One region of the Methylophaga sp. UBA3613 genome, then DNA from elsewhere that is predicted to be linked to it. Evidence: riboswitches for the same ligand, from Rfam matches in the RefSeq annotation. Region 1 holds a riboswitch; the other holds the start of a gene.

What was found. A riboswitch is a leader RNA that binds a small molecule or an ion and turns the genes downstream of it on or off. The one in region 1 is predicted to bind thiamine pyrophosphate.
Region 2: it holds a riboswitch for thiamine pyrophosphate, as region 1 does, so the genes downstream of both, B3S93_RS01580 (TonB-dependent receptor) here and thiC (phosphomethylpyrimidine synthase ThiC) in region 1, are expected to answer to the same signal.

Annotation. Positions count from the first base shown of each region.
Region 1 is NZ_DFLS01000006.1:263,259-271,268, reverse strand. Features, by position in the region: gene B3S93_RS07530 (hypothetical protein) at 1-1,046, opposite strand, end outside; gene B3S93_RS07525 (tetratricopeptide repeat protein) at 1,459-3,462, shown strand; gene B3S93_RS07520 (Smr/MutS family protein) at 3,490-4,044, opposite strand; TPP riboswitch at 4,134-4,239, shown strand; gene thiC (phosphomethylpyrimidine synthase ThiC) at 4,346-6,157, shown strand; gene B3S93_RS07510 (NAD(P)/FAD-dependent oxidoreductase) at 6,179-7,249, shown strand; gene thiS (sulfur carrier protein ThiS) at 7,239-7,460, shown strand; gene B3S93_RS07500 (thiazole synthase) at 7,462-8,010, shown strand, end outside.
Region 2 is NZ_DFLS01000003.1:14,928-22,937, reverse strand. Features, by position in the region: gene B3S93_RS01600 (sulfite exporter TauE/SafE family protein) at 1-125, opposite strand, end outside; gene B3S93_RS01595 (hypothetical protein) at 374-724, shown strand; gene cysB (HTH-type transcriptional regulator CysB) at 806-1,726, shown strand; gene B3S93_RS01585 (SRPBCC family protein) at 1,814-2,383, shown strand; TPP riboswitch at 2,495-2,600, shown strand; gene B3S93_RS01580 (TonB-dependent receptor) at 2,662-4,773, shown strand; gene B3S93_RS01575 (YkoF family thiamine/hydroxymethylpyrimidine-binding protein) at 4,820-5,077, shown strand; gene pnuC (nicotinamide riboside transporter PnuC) at 5,077-5,700, shown strand; gene B3S93_RS01565 (phosphotransferase) at 5,697-6,572, opposite strand; gene B3S93_RS01560 (SDR family oxidoreductase) at 6,566-7,240, opposite strand; gene mtnA (S-methyl-5-thioribose-1-phosphate isomerase) at 7,251-8,010, opposite strand, start outside.

The DNA.
Region 1 (8,010 bases):
ACTTCCCTATTCCCGAAAAATTTTAACCAGTGCTGTTTTAATCCATCTTGCTCAATTGGATTGAGAAAATCAACGACATGAATTTTGGCATTTTTACGGGTCATTCTCGACAGTAATTGGCGCATCTCGAAATCGGCATAAGGCAATGAATAACCAATAAAAACAATTTGATCTGCTTCGGAAATCTCTATCCCAGCATTTTGCCAAATAATCCTGTATTGAGGATTAGATAGGTCTTTTAAATAGGTGGGCATTATTAAGTTGGCTGTTAGTAGATGTTTGCCTTTCTCTTCTGGAAAATTAGTATCGCAATGACGACAAGATGTTGGATCGAAGAAATTATCCAAAGTTTGCTTTATAAAAAACTTGGTATAAAGCCTAGAACATCTAGGACATTGCAACCAATTCAGTGAACCATGCAGTTTCAATAATTTAACATTAAATCCACCTTGCCCTAGCTTTTCTAAACCGGGTTTTACAGTATCATCATTTTTATCTATAGAGCTTATGTAACAACAATAATCTACAACACCATTGTATTTATGGTTTGATTGCAATACCTGATAGATTGAGTTATCTAGAAGAATATCCCAGTTAGTACTTATAACACTTACTGGATCCTCATTCCTGTATTGGTCACTAGCTCTAGTCGATGATTTTTCAGCTAAAAATTTGGCAAAGGTATCTATGTATTTTTTTGATTTATTGGGTTCGTTTAATAAAAGTTGTATCGTTCGGCCAATAACGAAGAAGACTGACTCTCTGACTTGCATTATTTTGCCGAGACCAATACCTCTAAACTGGGCACTTTCGCTTAAACATCTATCTAATGGTGTAAAGATATCCTCTAAATCAACAGTTGAAAATTTGTCTTCTGATACATTTAATTGTTCACTGATAAAATTGGTAAATTCTTCAAATCGTTTATCATCAAAATTTGCCTTGTCAGCATCACGAAGTCTAAAGGCTTCACTTATGATTGATCTCTGGATCGGGGCGCCTGCTTCTACAGAAAATCCTGCACCTAATATATAGACCGTTTTCATATTTCCCTATACCTGTTTAGTTAGAAAAAAACTAACAATACACTAATGCCTTTTCACATGTTTTTGGACTTTATTGCAGGGGGGGGGCAAAACAGGACAGACACTATTGAGAATAGATGATGCATTTTGTTATGAAGATTATTTACTTACTCTGAGTCATCCAAGTCAAGAGATGCAACATATAAATCAGCAAAATCAAATTCAATCGACTCTTACCCATTTATTGCAATCTATGTGAAGAGTGATTGGATTAAAAAATAAGGTTATTACTCGCTCTTAACTCTTATAGAACTTAAACTTAAGCAGACTAGTAGAACTAAAGTGCTAGGATGAAAAAGCTTAATTCATGATTGCTGCACTTGTGAAGATAGACTAAGGTTAGATCCTTCAATATTCAGCCCTTAAAAAATAGATGAAAAAAAGAAAAATAAAAGTTTTTATTGCCACGCCATCGGATCTGACGGAGGAAAGAGAGGCTTTCCGAAATATTTTAGAATTACTAAACGAGGGATTTGGAGATGGAGCTAATATCGAGTTCGAAGCTCTAGGCTGGGAAAATGAATATGCTTCAACTGGTCGTCGTGTTCAATCATTGTTTAATAAAATGATTGATGAATGCGATGTTTTTATTTTAGCTATACATACAAGGTGGGGACAAACTGCCTCAGACGCTGCTCCATACTCTTCGTATACCGAAGAAGAGTTTTATCGAGCTTATGATAGATTCAGAGAACAATCGAAACCTGAGATTTTTGTTTTTTTTAAACAAATTGAGCGGGCTTTAGAAGCTCATCCAGACGAGCAACTTCAAAAGGTGTTAGATTTCAGAAAAAAATTAGAAGAATCTGGTGTCGACTTTTATAAAGCATTCAAAGATGTACAACAATTTAAGACTTTAATAGGTCGTCATCTTCGTGCCTATGTTAAAGGAGACCTTACATCTCTTAAACAAGGTCTTCATCCGATTATCTTACCTCTTGATGTAGTAAAAGAAATTGAAGCTCAAAAAAAGGAAGTTCAGCTTGAAGTACAAAATGCGTCTATGGAAAAAGATCAAGCATTATTACAGTTAGAGCTTAGAGATCTTAAGATGGCAGAATTTGCAGCTGCTTTATCGTTTGAGGGAAAAATAGAATATGCGAGACAAATGTTTTCGATTGTTAGTCTAGAATCTAAAAATTTAAAAATTCTTAACCTAAGCTTTTTGTTCTATCAAAGAACTGGTGATTTAGACGCTGCCGATGCGGTACTCCAAAAATGGGATGATTTACTAGTAGATAACAAAAATACTATTGAGGGAGCTGCCGTAACTGGAAATAAAGGAATTATTTTACTGAACAGAGGAAAAACTGACGAAGCTCAAAAATGTTTTCAACATGCTTTATCTATTTATGAAACGGAAAATTTTTTACCAGGTTTAGCACAGCAATTTGGGAATTTAGGTGTCGTGAACCAGATTCAATCAAAATATAAGCTATCTGAAAGGTTTTTTTTTAAGGCTTTGGATATACACAAATCTCTGAATCAACAGAGGTTCATTGGTGCTGATTATTTAAATTTGGGGGATGTTTACTCTGAGCTTGGACAGCTTGATATGGCAGATAAAATGTACCTTAAGGCTGAGAAAGTTTTTAAAGAAATTAATTCTCAGGAAGGAATAGCTAAAGTTAAAAGTAATCACGGCCACGTGTACAAAATCAAAGGTGAATACCTAAAAGCCATAGCTATGTATGAAGAGGCGGCAATAATCAATTCTCAATTGGGATCCATACAAGGAGAGGCAATTCAGTACTCAAGCTTAGCAAACATATACCGAAAAATGCGGGACTTTAAAAAATCAAAGTTTTATTTCACGAAAGCAATAGAAATAAATGAAAAATTTGGTTTTATAGAAACTCTGGCTTCAAATTATGGAAATCTTAGTCTTCTTAATAAAGATATGGGTTTAATTGATGAAGCAGAGGAATTAGCTCTTTTAGCACTAACTTTACACCGAGAAGTTAATAGTCAATCTGGTGTTGCTGCTCAATATAGCAATTTAGCAGTTTTAAGTGAAAAACGTGAGGAAATTAATAAAGCAATGGAATTTCATCATATGTCTATGGAAATAAACTCATTAATTGGACATAGACAAAATTTAGCAGTGAATTATGGAAATTTGGCAGGACTCCATCTTAAAAAAAATGAATTAGTTATTGCTGAAGAATTTTATAAGAAATCAATCGATTTAGCTTTATCAGTTGGAGACAAAGAAAATTTAGGGAATCAATATTCAAACTTAGGTGATTTATATTTATTGACAGAAGATATTGATAATGCAATTAAAATGTTCACGAGTTCAAAACAAGCTTTTTTTGAATTAAATTCATCAAAATTTGAAACAGTTGATAAAAAGTTAAAGTTTTTAACTAGTTGACTATATTAAGCATAAATTAAAATTTATTTATTTTTCAAACTGCCTCTTCAACAAAACATACAAAGCCCCAGTCCCACCATCCTCTATCGTTGCACTGCAAAATGCCAGTACGGCATCACTTTGTCTAAGCCAGTGATTGAGTTTGCTTTTTAATACCGGTTTGTTATCGCGTGAACCCCAGCCTTTGCCGTGAATGATTCGCACGCAGCGAATCTTCTGCTCTTGGCATTGTTCGAGAAAATGGGAGAGGGTGGGTTCAGCTTTGGCGAGGGTGAGGCCGTGTAAATCGAGTTCGGCTTCCAGATGTACTCTGCCACTTTTGAGTTTGGCGAATTGGCGGTTTTGAATGCCGTCACCTCGGTATTCCAGATATTCTTCGTTACCCACGGTTTCGGGGGCGAAAAGACTGGAAAACTCGCTGGTGTCATGGGGGAGTTCGGCTGCGGAGGGTTTTCTGACCGTTGGCGGAGGTGGTGGTTTTCGATGCACCAGGCGGTCGTGTTTGATGGGCTCGGCGTCGCTCATTTCATTACGAAACAAGGAAAACTCGTCGTCATCATTTTTATTTTTGTTATCTGCCATGGCCGATGTTGCCTGATTTCATGCCGTTTGATGTGACCCATTGTGCCAGATGATGCTTGTGTAAAAAATCATTTTTAGTTTAGGATGATTTCCACTTGTCGGGGTGCCCCCTCTGAATTATCAGAAAGGGCTGAGATGAAACCCGTTGAACCTGAAGAGGCTAGAACCTCCGTAGGAAACAAGCCGGAATGCCGGTACGTCTGATTGTCTGACTGTAGCCGCCGTGTATCTCCATCACCTTGTTCGCGAAAGCGCAACGTCTTCATTTCCCCGACTTTTTTATTCAAAAAGGGGAAATCAGATGTCAGCAGCCAATCCAAAAGTCATTGATATTAAAGACCGTAGTGGCATTACTACTCAGCCATTACCGGGTTCTGAAAAAATCTATATTACCGGCAGTCGTGATGATCTCCGGGTGCCATTTCGTCAAATTTCTCTGACTGATACACCGAACCGTGATCCCAGTCTGCCGGGTGAGCCGAATGCGCCGGTGATGGTTTACGACACCTCTGGTATTTACACCGATCCCACTGAAACAATCGATCTGGAAAAAGGCTTAACGCCGATTCGTCAGCAATGGATTGAGGAACGCGACGATACCGAAGTATTACCCGCATTCAGTTCCAACTTTACCCGTGATCAGGATGGTCTGGAATTTGATATTCCACTGTTCACCAATCGTCGTCTGCCACGCAAAGCCAAACCCGGCAAAAACGTCAGCCAGATGCACTATGCGCGTCAGGGATTGATTACCCCGGAAATGGAATATATCGCCATTCGTGAAAGCATGGGTCGAGCAGCGTTGCAGGCCAAAGGCGAATTACCAGCTGATAAACCCAATCACATCACCCCGGAATTTGTCCGTAAGGAAGTCGCCGAAGGTCGGGCGATTATTCCAGCCAATATCAATCACCCTGAAGCTGAGCCGATGATTATCGGTCGTAACTTTCTGGTCAAAATCAACGCCAATATCGGTAACTCTGCCACCACGTCTTCGATTGAAGAAGAAGTGGAAAAAATGGTCTGGAGCACCCGTTGGGGCGGCGACACGGTAATGGATTTGTCGACTGGTAAACATATTCACCAGACCCGTGAATGGATTATCCGTAATTCACCGGTGCCAATCGGTACCGTGCCGTTGTATCAGGCATTGGAAAAAGTAAATGGCATTGCCGAAGATCTGACATGGGAAGTATTTCGCGATACGTTGATTGAACAGGCCGAGCAGGGCGTCAGTTATTTTACGATTCATGCCGGTATACGTCTGGCGCATATTCCACTCACCGTAAATCGCACCACAGGCATTGTCTCCCGTGGTGGTTCGATTATGGCGGCATGGTGTCTGGCACATCATGAAGAAAGCTTTTTGTACACGCACTTTGAAGATATCTGCGAAATCATGAAAGCCTATGATGTGTCGTTCTCGCTGGGTGATGGTTTACGTCCAGGTTCACAAGCGGATGCCAACGATGAGGCCCAGTTTGCCGAACTGCGAACCTTGGGTGAATTAACCCATATTGCCTGGAAGCATGATGTGCAGGTGATGATTGAAGGACCGGGTCATGTGCCGATGCACAAGATCAAGGAAAACATGGATCTGCAATTGGAAGTCTGCCACGAAGCGCCTTTCTATACCTTAGGGCCATTGGTTACCGATATTGCACCGGGTTATGACCATATTACCTCGGGTATTGGTGCGGCGATGATTGGCTGGTTTGGTACGGCAATGCTGTGTTACGTAACACCTAAAGAACATCTGGGCTTGCCGAATAAAGATGACGTTAAAGTTGGCATTATCACTTACAAAATTGCTGCCCATGCCGCCGATTTGGCGAAAGGTCATCCGGGTGCACATGAACGTGATGATGCGATTTCCAAAGCACGTTTTGAATTCCGTTGGGAAGATCAATTTAACCTTGGTTTAGACCCGGATACTGCTCGGGCTTTCCATGATGAAACCCTGCCAAAACCGAGTGCCAAAGTGGCGCATTTCTGTTCAATGTGCGGGCCGAAATTCTGCTCAATGAAGATTTCACATGATGTGAAAGAAGCCTTTGCCGAGAAGTCGGAAGAGTTTAAGGCCGGTGGCAGCAAAATCTATCATCAGGTTTGATTGGACCGGATCTCGATCGCTATGAAGCATTATCTGATTATCGGTAGCGGTCTGATTGGACGCCTGACAAGCTGGCGCCTGATTCAGGCCGGTCATGCCGTGACGATTCTGTCATCAGACGATAAAGCTGGTACCGACAGTGCCGGTTTTATTGCGGCTTCAATGATCGCGCCGTTTACCGAAGCGGTGACGGCAGATCGGTCGATTCGTGATCTGGGTATTCAAAGTAAGGCGTTGTGGGATAAATGGCTGGCTGAGTTTGAACAGCCAATATTTAATCCGCAGAGCGGCACGTTGGTCGTCGCGCACGAAGGGGATAAGGCTGAACTGGCACGTTATCAACGTCGTGCAATACATATTCTGGATGCAACTGATTATCAGCAGATTGACGCTCAGCAGTTACAAAACCTGTCTCCTGAACTGGCCGAAAATTTTCGGTCGGCGTTGTATTTCCCGCAAGAGAGTTGTCTGGATAATCGCCAGTTTTATCAGCAGGTTGGTGAGTTTCTAACCGAACATGCCAACTGGCAAATAATTGACCCGATTGAAACGTTAACTAACGCCACATTGGAACAGTTGTGCCAGCAAACGCTCGGTCATTCGCTGGATAATTTTACCTCGGTGATTGATTGCCGGGGTAATGGCAGCAAAGTTGATTTGAAAGACTTGCGTGGGGTTCGTGGTGAAGTACTGCGTGTTCATGCGCCGGAAGTGAATCTGCAACAGTGCGTACGCTTAATGCATCCACGTTATCCGCTGTATCTGGCCCCCAGACCGGATCAGCAATATGTTATTGGGGCGACGGTAATTGAATCCGAAGATCGGTCACCAGTGAGTGTACGTAGTGCTATGGAATTGTTATCGGCGCTTTACAGCATTCATAAAGGTTTTGCCGAAGCCCGAGTGTTGGAAATGCGGGCGCATTGCCGTCCGGCATTACCTGATCATTTACCCATGATTCGCCAGCAGGAGTGGGGTTATCAAATCAATGGCCTGTATCGGCATGGTTATTTGCTGGGGCCGGTAATGGTCGATCAATTACTGACAACATTATCAGAACACACAGATTCGGGAGTGCGTTATGCAAGCTGAGTCGATTCAACCCATTTCACTTATTTTGAATGAACAGCCCATAGAAACCACAAGCTTTAATTTGCAGGCGTTTCTGGCTGAGCATGGCTGGATAGAAGGCCGGTTTGTGGTGGTGATTAACGACAATATTATCGCCAAATCAGCACATCCAACCTATCAATTATCAGCAGGCGATCGCATTGATGTGCTATCGCCGATCAGTGGAGGCTGACATGCAAGCATCTGACTGGACCGTTTACGGCCAAACCCTTAGTAGTCGTTTATTTATCGGCACGGCGCTTTATCCTTCACCGCAGGTTATGTGTGATGCCATCAAGGCTTCAGGTGCTCAGGTGATTACTGTGTCATTGCGTCGGCAAAGTGCCGGGCAGGCCAATAGTGGTCAGCAATTCTGGAACATGATTGAAGCGCTGGGCTGTCATTTATTACCTAATACCGCGGGTTGTTACAGTGCAGCCGAGGCAATTAAAACAGCCCATATGGCTCGTGAGTTATTTGAAACTGACTGGATCAAACTCGAAGTCTTAGGCGACAGTTTTAACTTGCAACCGGATCCGTTTGCTTTATTGGAAGCGACCAAAACCCTGATTGCTGATGGTTTTAAAGTGTTTCCCTACTGTACTGATGATTTGGTGCTGTGCCAGAAACTGGCTGATGCCGGATGTGAAGTTTTAATGCCCTGGGGGGCACCAATCGGTACTGGACAAGGATTACTCAATCCTTATGCATTGAGAACATTGCGAGAACGCTTACCGGAAATA
Region 2 (8,010 bases), on a different contig from region 1:
GCGATTGCAGGTTGGATACCAAACCCAAAAATCAGAATTGGGGTCATCAACGATCCGCCACCAACGCCTGTCATCCCGACCATAATGCCTACGCCCAGGCCTGCCAGCAAATAACCCCATTCCATTAATAAATTGACCTTTACCCTGCTTTGTTGGCAGCAAGTTTACCAGTTGGCAATATTCAATCAATGAATATTATTTTCTATCTATATAACTTATGAGAATATAAAGAAATCCTTGCCATTTGAACTGAGAGCCAATCTTTAACATAGCCTTAACCTAAATTGACTGACACTGCTAATTGTTCACATTTCTTTCACGGTGTATAGACGAAGCTCTAACTCCAACTCCACTCTGGGATGAGAGGCTGAAGATGACAACTTATAGAATCTTGTTAGTTATAACAGCAGCATGTTCTGCATTGATAACATCTTTTTTTATTAATCCTGCCGATTCAAACCGGGTGTTTGAGCCTGCACAGATTATTTTTCCACCGGCTTCGATTCAAGCGCCGGAAACCTCTGATAATGAGGTTATAGAAAATGCAGATCCACTCACTTTGGCCATAAAAGTGTGTTTTCAAGATAAATGTGAATACCTGGCACAGTCTGAGATGCAACATATTTTAACCCGGGAAGGTGAATCTATGGCTGAAAGCGAACAGTATCAAACAACTGTGCCTTTCCAGCTTCCTCAGCAAGGTGTTCCAATCATTGAAATGTAAAACGTAACGCACCATAACTGGTCTTTTATCACTAAAAACTTATATATTTACTCTTACTAATAATAATTACGGATATAGTGGATGAAGTTGCAACAATTGAAATATGTTCGCGAAGTGGCTCGTCGTGGCCTCAGTATCTCTGCAGCGGCTCAGGCACTGCATGCTTCTCAGCCAGGTGTAAGTAACCAGATTCAGTTACTGGAAGATGAGCTGGGGCTGCTAATCTTCGAACGACATGGGAAACGTTTATCGGCTATCACACCGCTGGGAGAATCCGTTATTGCCATGGCTGAGCGGGTGTTACAGGAAGTAGACAATTTACGTGAACAGGCGGCTGACAGTCGTCATGAGAAAAAAGGCACACTTTCAATCGGCACCACACACACTCAGGCACGTTATGCTCTGCCAAAAGCTATCAAGGCCTTTTCAGAACAATATCCCGATGTGCACTTAAATATGGTGCAAGGTACCCCACCTGAAGTCGCTGAAATGGCGGCCACCGGTAAAGTGGACTTAGCGATAGCAACCGAGGGCTTATCAAAATTTGATAATCTGGCGATTTTGCCCTGCTACGAATGGAATCGTACAGTGATAACGCCACCGGGGCATCCGCTTTTGAATGAAAAAAAACTCACTCTTGAGGCTATTTCACAATATCCAATACTGACATACGTAATGGGCTTTACCGGTCGCGCGCAACAGGATCAGTCTTTTATTGAACGTGGTCTTAAGCCTAACGTTATTTTTACCGCCACTGATGCGGATGTAATTAAAACCTACGTAGAATTGGGGCTTGGTATTGGCATTATAGCCAGCATGGCATTTGATCCAGCAAAAGATGCTCCTTTACAAGCATTGGATGCCAGTGGTTTATTTAAACCAAGTACGACCCATATGGGAATTCGTAAAGGCAGTTATCTTCGCGGTTACAGTTATGCTTTTATTGAGTTTTTTGCTCCCCATCTTCAACGCTCAACTATTCAGAACGCGATCGCATTGTGAATTTTTCCCTTTAGCATTTCGGAAGGTAATGGTAGTTTAATCGGGCTAAATTTTGGCATTACAAATGAAATATAAGAAGGAAATATAATGAAAGCTGTATTAAAAGTCCTGGTTACAGGCTTCTTCCTGTTACCTGCGCTGGTATTTTCTCATGGCGCTTCACGTCTGCAAGTCGAAGAAACAGTGTTGATTAATGCTGATGCTGAAACTGTGTGGAACATGGTTAAAGATTTCGACAGCCTGCATAAATGGCACCCAGCCATCATTTCTACTAAAGCAGAAGGTGGGAATGAACCTGGCGCGACGCGCGTTTTAACCCTTAAAAATGATTCAACCATCACTGAAACGTTGAAAAAGTTTGACGAAGAATCAATGAGTTTTATGTATCAGATTGATGAAATGAGTTCTGTTGGACAGGTTGAAATTGAAGGCGAAATGCATGATATCCCTGCAGTGCCTGTCAGTAAGTATAAAGCCTGGTTAACTGTAGAAGCTGAAGGCGACCAAACCAAAGTCACCTGGTTGGCCAAATTTTTCCGTGGCTATACCGGCAACCATCATGAGCCTAAAGAGTTAAATGACGAAACGGCTACCAATGCTATTGAAGGTATTTTCCGTTCAGGCCTCGACACTTTAAAAGCCAAAATTGAAAATTAAGTCAGTATTGACTTGAACTTTAAGGCGTCTTCGGACGCCTTTTTTTATATCCTCTGAACAATCAAAGATGGGAAAACAACACTTTTTTCTGTATATTTCACCTACTTGCTAATACAAGCCTCGGGGTGGTCGAAAGGCCTGAGATTCACCAGTTGGTGAAGACCCGATGAACCTGATCCAGGTAATACTGGCGTAGGGACAGGCGGCAAACCCTTCTTGCTAGATCAATGCAAATGGCGTGATCCCCTGTTCTTTTTAAGAATTTAAAAAGGATAGTCATGAAACTCACCCTGCTTTCCATCGCAGTCACCAGCGCTTTATTTTCTCCCGGCGCAGTTGCACAAACCGAGACCGATAGCACTGATTTACCGTCCATGCTGGTCAGTGCAGATTTTCGTCCTGCAGAAGCCCAGGATATTCCCGTCAGTCTGACAACATTCGATGAGGAAATCATTGAATCACGTGGTGCCCAGCACATTGAAGATGTTCTCAATCTTGCACCCAATGTAAATCTTTCCAGCGGCGCTTCCCGTGGTCAGTTTTTTCAGATCCGTGGTATTGGTGAACGCAGTGAGTTTCTTGCTCCCCTAAACCCATCGGTAGGACTTTATATTGATGGTATCGATTTTAGTCGCAGTGGCGGCGCAGCCACACTATTTGATATTGAGAAAGTAGAAGTATTACGTGGACCTCAGGGTACGTTGTATGGAGCCAATGCATTAGCCGGTGTTATCAATATGCAAAGCAAACAGGCCACCAATGATCTGGATATGAATTTTCAGTCAACCGTAGGCAATTACGATACCCGAAGTGTCGGTGTAGCAGTAGGCGGTCCATTAATTAAAGACACTTTACTGGGGCGAATAGCTGTGCATACCCATCGTTCAGATGGCTACATGGATAATGATTTTCTAGGTCGTGACAATACGCAAAATCAGGATGAAATGACTGCCCGCGGACATTTGAAATGGCTGGTCAATAATGACCTGACCATTGATCTGAATTTGCTGCATTTAAATATCGACAATGGTTACGACGCATTCACACTTGATAACAGCCGTAACAGTCTTTCAGATGAGCCTGGCAATGACAAACAGCATACCAATGCATTTGCACTCAAATCCGACTGGCGAGCAAGCAGTAAAGTGCAATTACAATCTACTTTGACCTATTCCAAATCTGATTTGGAATATAGCTATGATGATGACTGGTCGTATAAAGGTCAGTTTGATCCCAGTTTATTTCCTTACAGTGGTTTTGATCAGTACAAACGCGAACGGGAAAACTACTCTATAGAATTCAGAGCCCTTTCCAATGAAGAGGGTCGTATTTTTGCTGATACAACTGATTGGTCAGTAGGTATTTATCTGGCCGATCAACGCCAAGATCTCAAGCGCAAATACTTCGATAACGATACACCTGATGTCTACCCTCTAAATAACACTTATGAAACATCTAACAGTGCCATTTTTGGGCAATTAGATACCGCTTTAACGGAAAAACTGACCCTGATAACTGGCTTACGTGCTGAACATTGGGACGCTGATTATGACGATTCGCAAGGATTGGATCTGGATGACAGCGATGTGTTATTCGGGGGGAAAGTCGGTTTGAATTATCAGTTCCGTCCACAACACCTTTTATACACATCATTATCCCGTGGCTACAAAGCTGGGGGGGTTAACACGGAAGCAGATCTGGCGCCAGGCTTACGCAAATTCAATAATGAATATTTATGGAACCTTGAAGCCGGTATGAAATCACTATGGCTGAATGGAAGCTTGGTGACCGATATCACGGCATTTTATGGTTTGCGAAAAGATGCCCAGGTAAAAACCTCTGTAGGTGTGCCACGCGACAGTGGTGGTACCCGTTTTATTGATTATCAGGATAATGCAGCGAAAGGCCGCAATATGGGGATTGAAGCAAGTGTTGATTGGTTGATCAATGAACGCTTAAGAACCTTTGCGGCAGTAGGTCTGTTGCATGCGACATTTGACGAATATGACAACCCTGAACTGGATGAGTCTGGATTAAATATTCAGGGCAGGAGGCAAGCTCATGCTCCTGCCTACACATTTAGTATTGGCAGTGAAGTCTATCTGACCCCACAATGGAATCTTCGCGCCAATGTTGAGGGCAAGGATGAGTTCTATTACTCCAACAGCCATAATGCGAAATCCAGTTCTTACGCCATTACCAATGCAAGTTTGCAGTACCAGCAGCAAAACTGGACATTTACCCTGTGGGGTCGCAATCTGTTTGATAAAGACTATTACACTCGCGGCTTTTTCTTTGGTATCGATCCATCAGCTGGCTATGAAGATCGAGTTTATACCCAATATGCTGATCCCCGTACTTTCGGTATGACTGTATCTTACGACTACTAATTTAACTGAGGTGCTTTAGTGCCCCTCCTTTCTTAAGGAAACTATCATGCGAATTTCTGTAGATATCAGCCTTTATCCGCTGACAGAGCAATTTGTTAAACCAATTCTGGCGTTTATTGCCAAGTTGGAAAACAATCCAAAATTGATCGTGCACCGTAATACATTGAGCACGCAGATTTTTGGCGAGTATCGTGATGTGATGGATGCGATGGACAGTGAAATTGAAGCGGTGTTTGCCCAGATGCCGCATAGCGTTTTTGTATTAAAACTGATCGGTAACGATCGTCATCAAGTCAAAGACTAATGTCTGAATCAGGCTGGTGGAATATTACGCTAGCTGGGCTGGCGTCAATGAGTGGCTGGGAAGTATTTGCCGCTCTGCTGGGAATTGGCTATATCCTGTTTGCTGCCCGAGAATCACAATGGTGCTGGCCATTAGCGTTTATCAGTACCATTATTTACACCATCCTGTTTTGGGAAAACCAGTTGCCAATGCAGGCCCTGCTAAACCTGTATTACATTGGTATGGCGATCTATGGCTTTATTCTCTGGCATCGTCATGAAAATCAGACCGCAGAACTGAATATTCACAGCTGGCCATGGCAATATCATCTGATCTTTATTGCCACTGGTGGATTTCTCAGTTTAGTGTTTGGCTATTACCTATCGGCTCATGCTACTCAATATCCCTATCTGGATGCATTTGTGATGGTGTTTTCGGTGATGAATACGTTATTGATGGCACGTAAAGTATTGGAAAACTGGTTATATTGGCAAGTTATCAACAGCTCAGCCATTGTGCTTTATGCATTAACCGGCTTTTACGCCACTATCGTGATGTTCAGTATTTATCTGTTTCTCGCTATGGCGGGGTATTTCAAATGGCGTAAGTTATTAGCAGCCCAACACCAGACTCGAACGGCTTAACTAAACCGTTCGGGATGGTTGAGCCAGGAATTCAAATCTGTCTCACCTAAAACATTCATCAAAAATAGTAATAATCGATAAGGCAACCGAACATTCGTCAGATCTGGGATGACCTGATAATTCTGATATTCAGCAGCAAACTGTTCTGCCTGTGATTGATCCAGCAAATATTCGAGCAAAACAAATTCTAACGTTCTTGGACCATAGACAATCGCATCCAGATCAACCAGTGCAGAAAGCTTATCTTGCTGCATCAAAAACTGATCCCACCGTAAATCGGGCATGATGGGCACAAATGTGTTTTCACATAGTAGTTCGGCCTGCTTCAAGGCCTGTTGTAAAACAGTTTGTTCAATTGAATCAGATTGTTGCTGCAAGGTTATTTTCAGACGCCGCGGCCAATCTTCTGCTGTATATTCTGGCTGTTGCAGACTCCCCCATCGTGGATGCTGCTGCTGATGCATCAAACCGATATGGTTAGCCAATGATTTAATCGTCAACGCTGTTACGGAAGATGGATCCACATCTTCACCAGGTAACCAACGAGCCAGCACGAATTCCGCTGCCATCGAATTAATCAGTGACGGGATGACCAAAGGACTAATAGTGGAAATACGTTGATAAACTTCTGCAATATTCCCCAATGATGTCGGAAAATTGATGGCAAACAGGCTATTCATTTTTTGCCAGAAAGCCGACTGCTCGATATTGGCATGATCACACAGCTTCAAAACCATCGGTCCATCGACGGTTTCACAAAACCAGAGTTGATGACTACTATCGCTAAACTGGGCAGGTATTCTACTTGGCGGCTTTTGCAGGTCCGGCAAGGCTTTTTGCTGCTGTTGTGAAAGCGATGGGTAGTTTACCAAGGCAACACTTCACCATTCATATGCCAGAAAGTACCGCTATTATCAATATTCAACTCTGCCATCCGATCCAGCAAGCCTTTTGCTGATTCATCCGCATCAATCAGACCACCATGTCCGGTCATATCAGTTCTGACCCAGCCCGGATGCAATATAGCCACCGCAATACCTTTGGGTTTCAAATCAATAGATAACGATTTGCCTGCAGCATTAACAGCAGCTTTGGACATGCGATACGCATAACTACCACCGGAGTCATTATCGGCGATAGATCCCATACGGCTGGTAATTATGCCTACCTTGCTACCCTGGGACATATGCTCAACTAACGCCTGAGTGGTTAACAAAGGACCAAGACTGTTGACTTCAAACATGCTTTTAAAACTATCAATGGCATTGGAGTCGATATCATTAAGCCCGAGACCTGCCGCGATACCGGCATTGTTAATCAACCAGTCGATCTTACGATCGCCAAGTTTTTCGGAAAGCGCTTTAAGACTTATAGGGTCGCTGACTTCTACATCTTCAATAATCTCTACATCCAGTTCAGCTAAAGCTGGAGAGCGATGGCGACAGGTCGCAATCACATCAAAGCCACGTTCTTTTAATTGCCGGCATAACTCAAGCCCGATACCTCGGTTGCTACCGGTGACAAGTGCGGTTTGTGACATATCCTGCTCCTTAATTATGCTTATGAAGGTTTTTCATTGTAGTCGTTGAGGGTGACAACACAACGCCTGCTTCGGTGACAATAGCGTTTATCAGCTCTGCCGGTGTGACATCAAAGGCCGGATTCGACACCTTCACCCCATCCGGCGCAATTTGCTGGTTGGCAATATGAGTCACTTCCCTTGATGGCCGTTGCTCGATTTCGATTTGTTTTCCGGTTTCAATTTGCCAATCAATAGTTGATAACGGTGCGACTACCATAAATTTTACCTGGTGGTATTTTGCTAATACGGCTAATGAGTATGTACCGATTTTATTCGCCACATCCCCATTGGCAGCAATTCGATCTGCACCAACAATAACCCAATGGATATTACCAGAAGCCATTAATGAAGCCGCAGTGACATCTGCCTGCAAAGTCGCGGGAATTTTGCCCTGCACTAATTCCCAGGCAGTTAAGCGCGCACCTTGCAACCAAGGACGAGTTTCATCAACATAGACGTGTTTTATTTTGCCATCTGAATACCCCTGACTTATTACACCTAATGCTGTCCCCACTCCGCCAGTCGCCAGTGCACCAGCATTGCAATGGGTTAATACCATACTGTCGGGAGCAATCAAATCTGCTCCCAGTTTCCCCATGGCTTGGTTGGCCGCAATATCCTGCTGATGAATGTGGAGAGCAGCTTCCAATAATGCCGTTTCTGGAGAATAGGTTTCGGGCAAGTTGAGATAAATCGCTGTCATTTGTTCGATTGCCCATGACAGATTT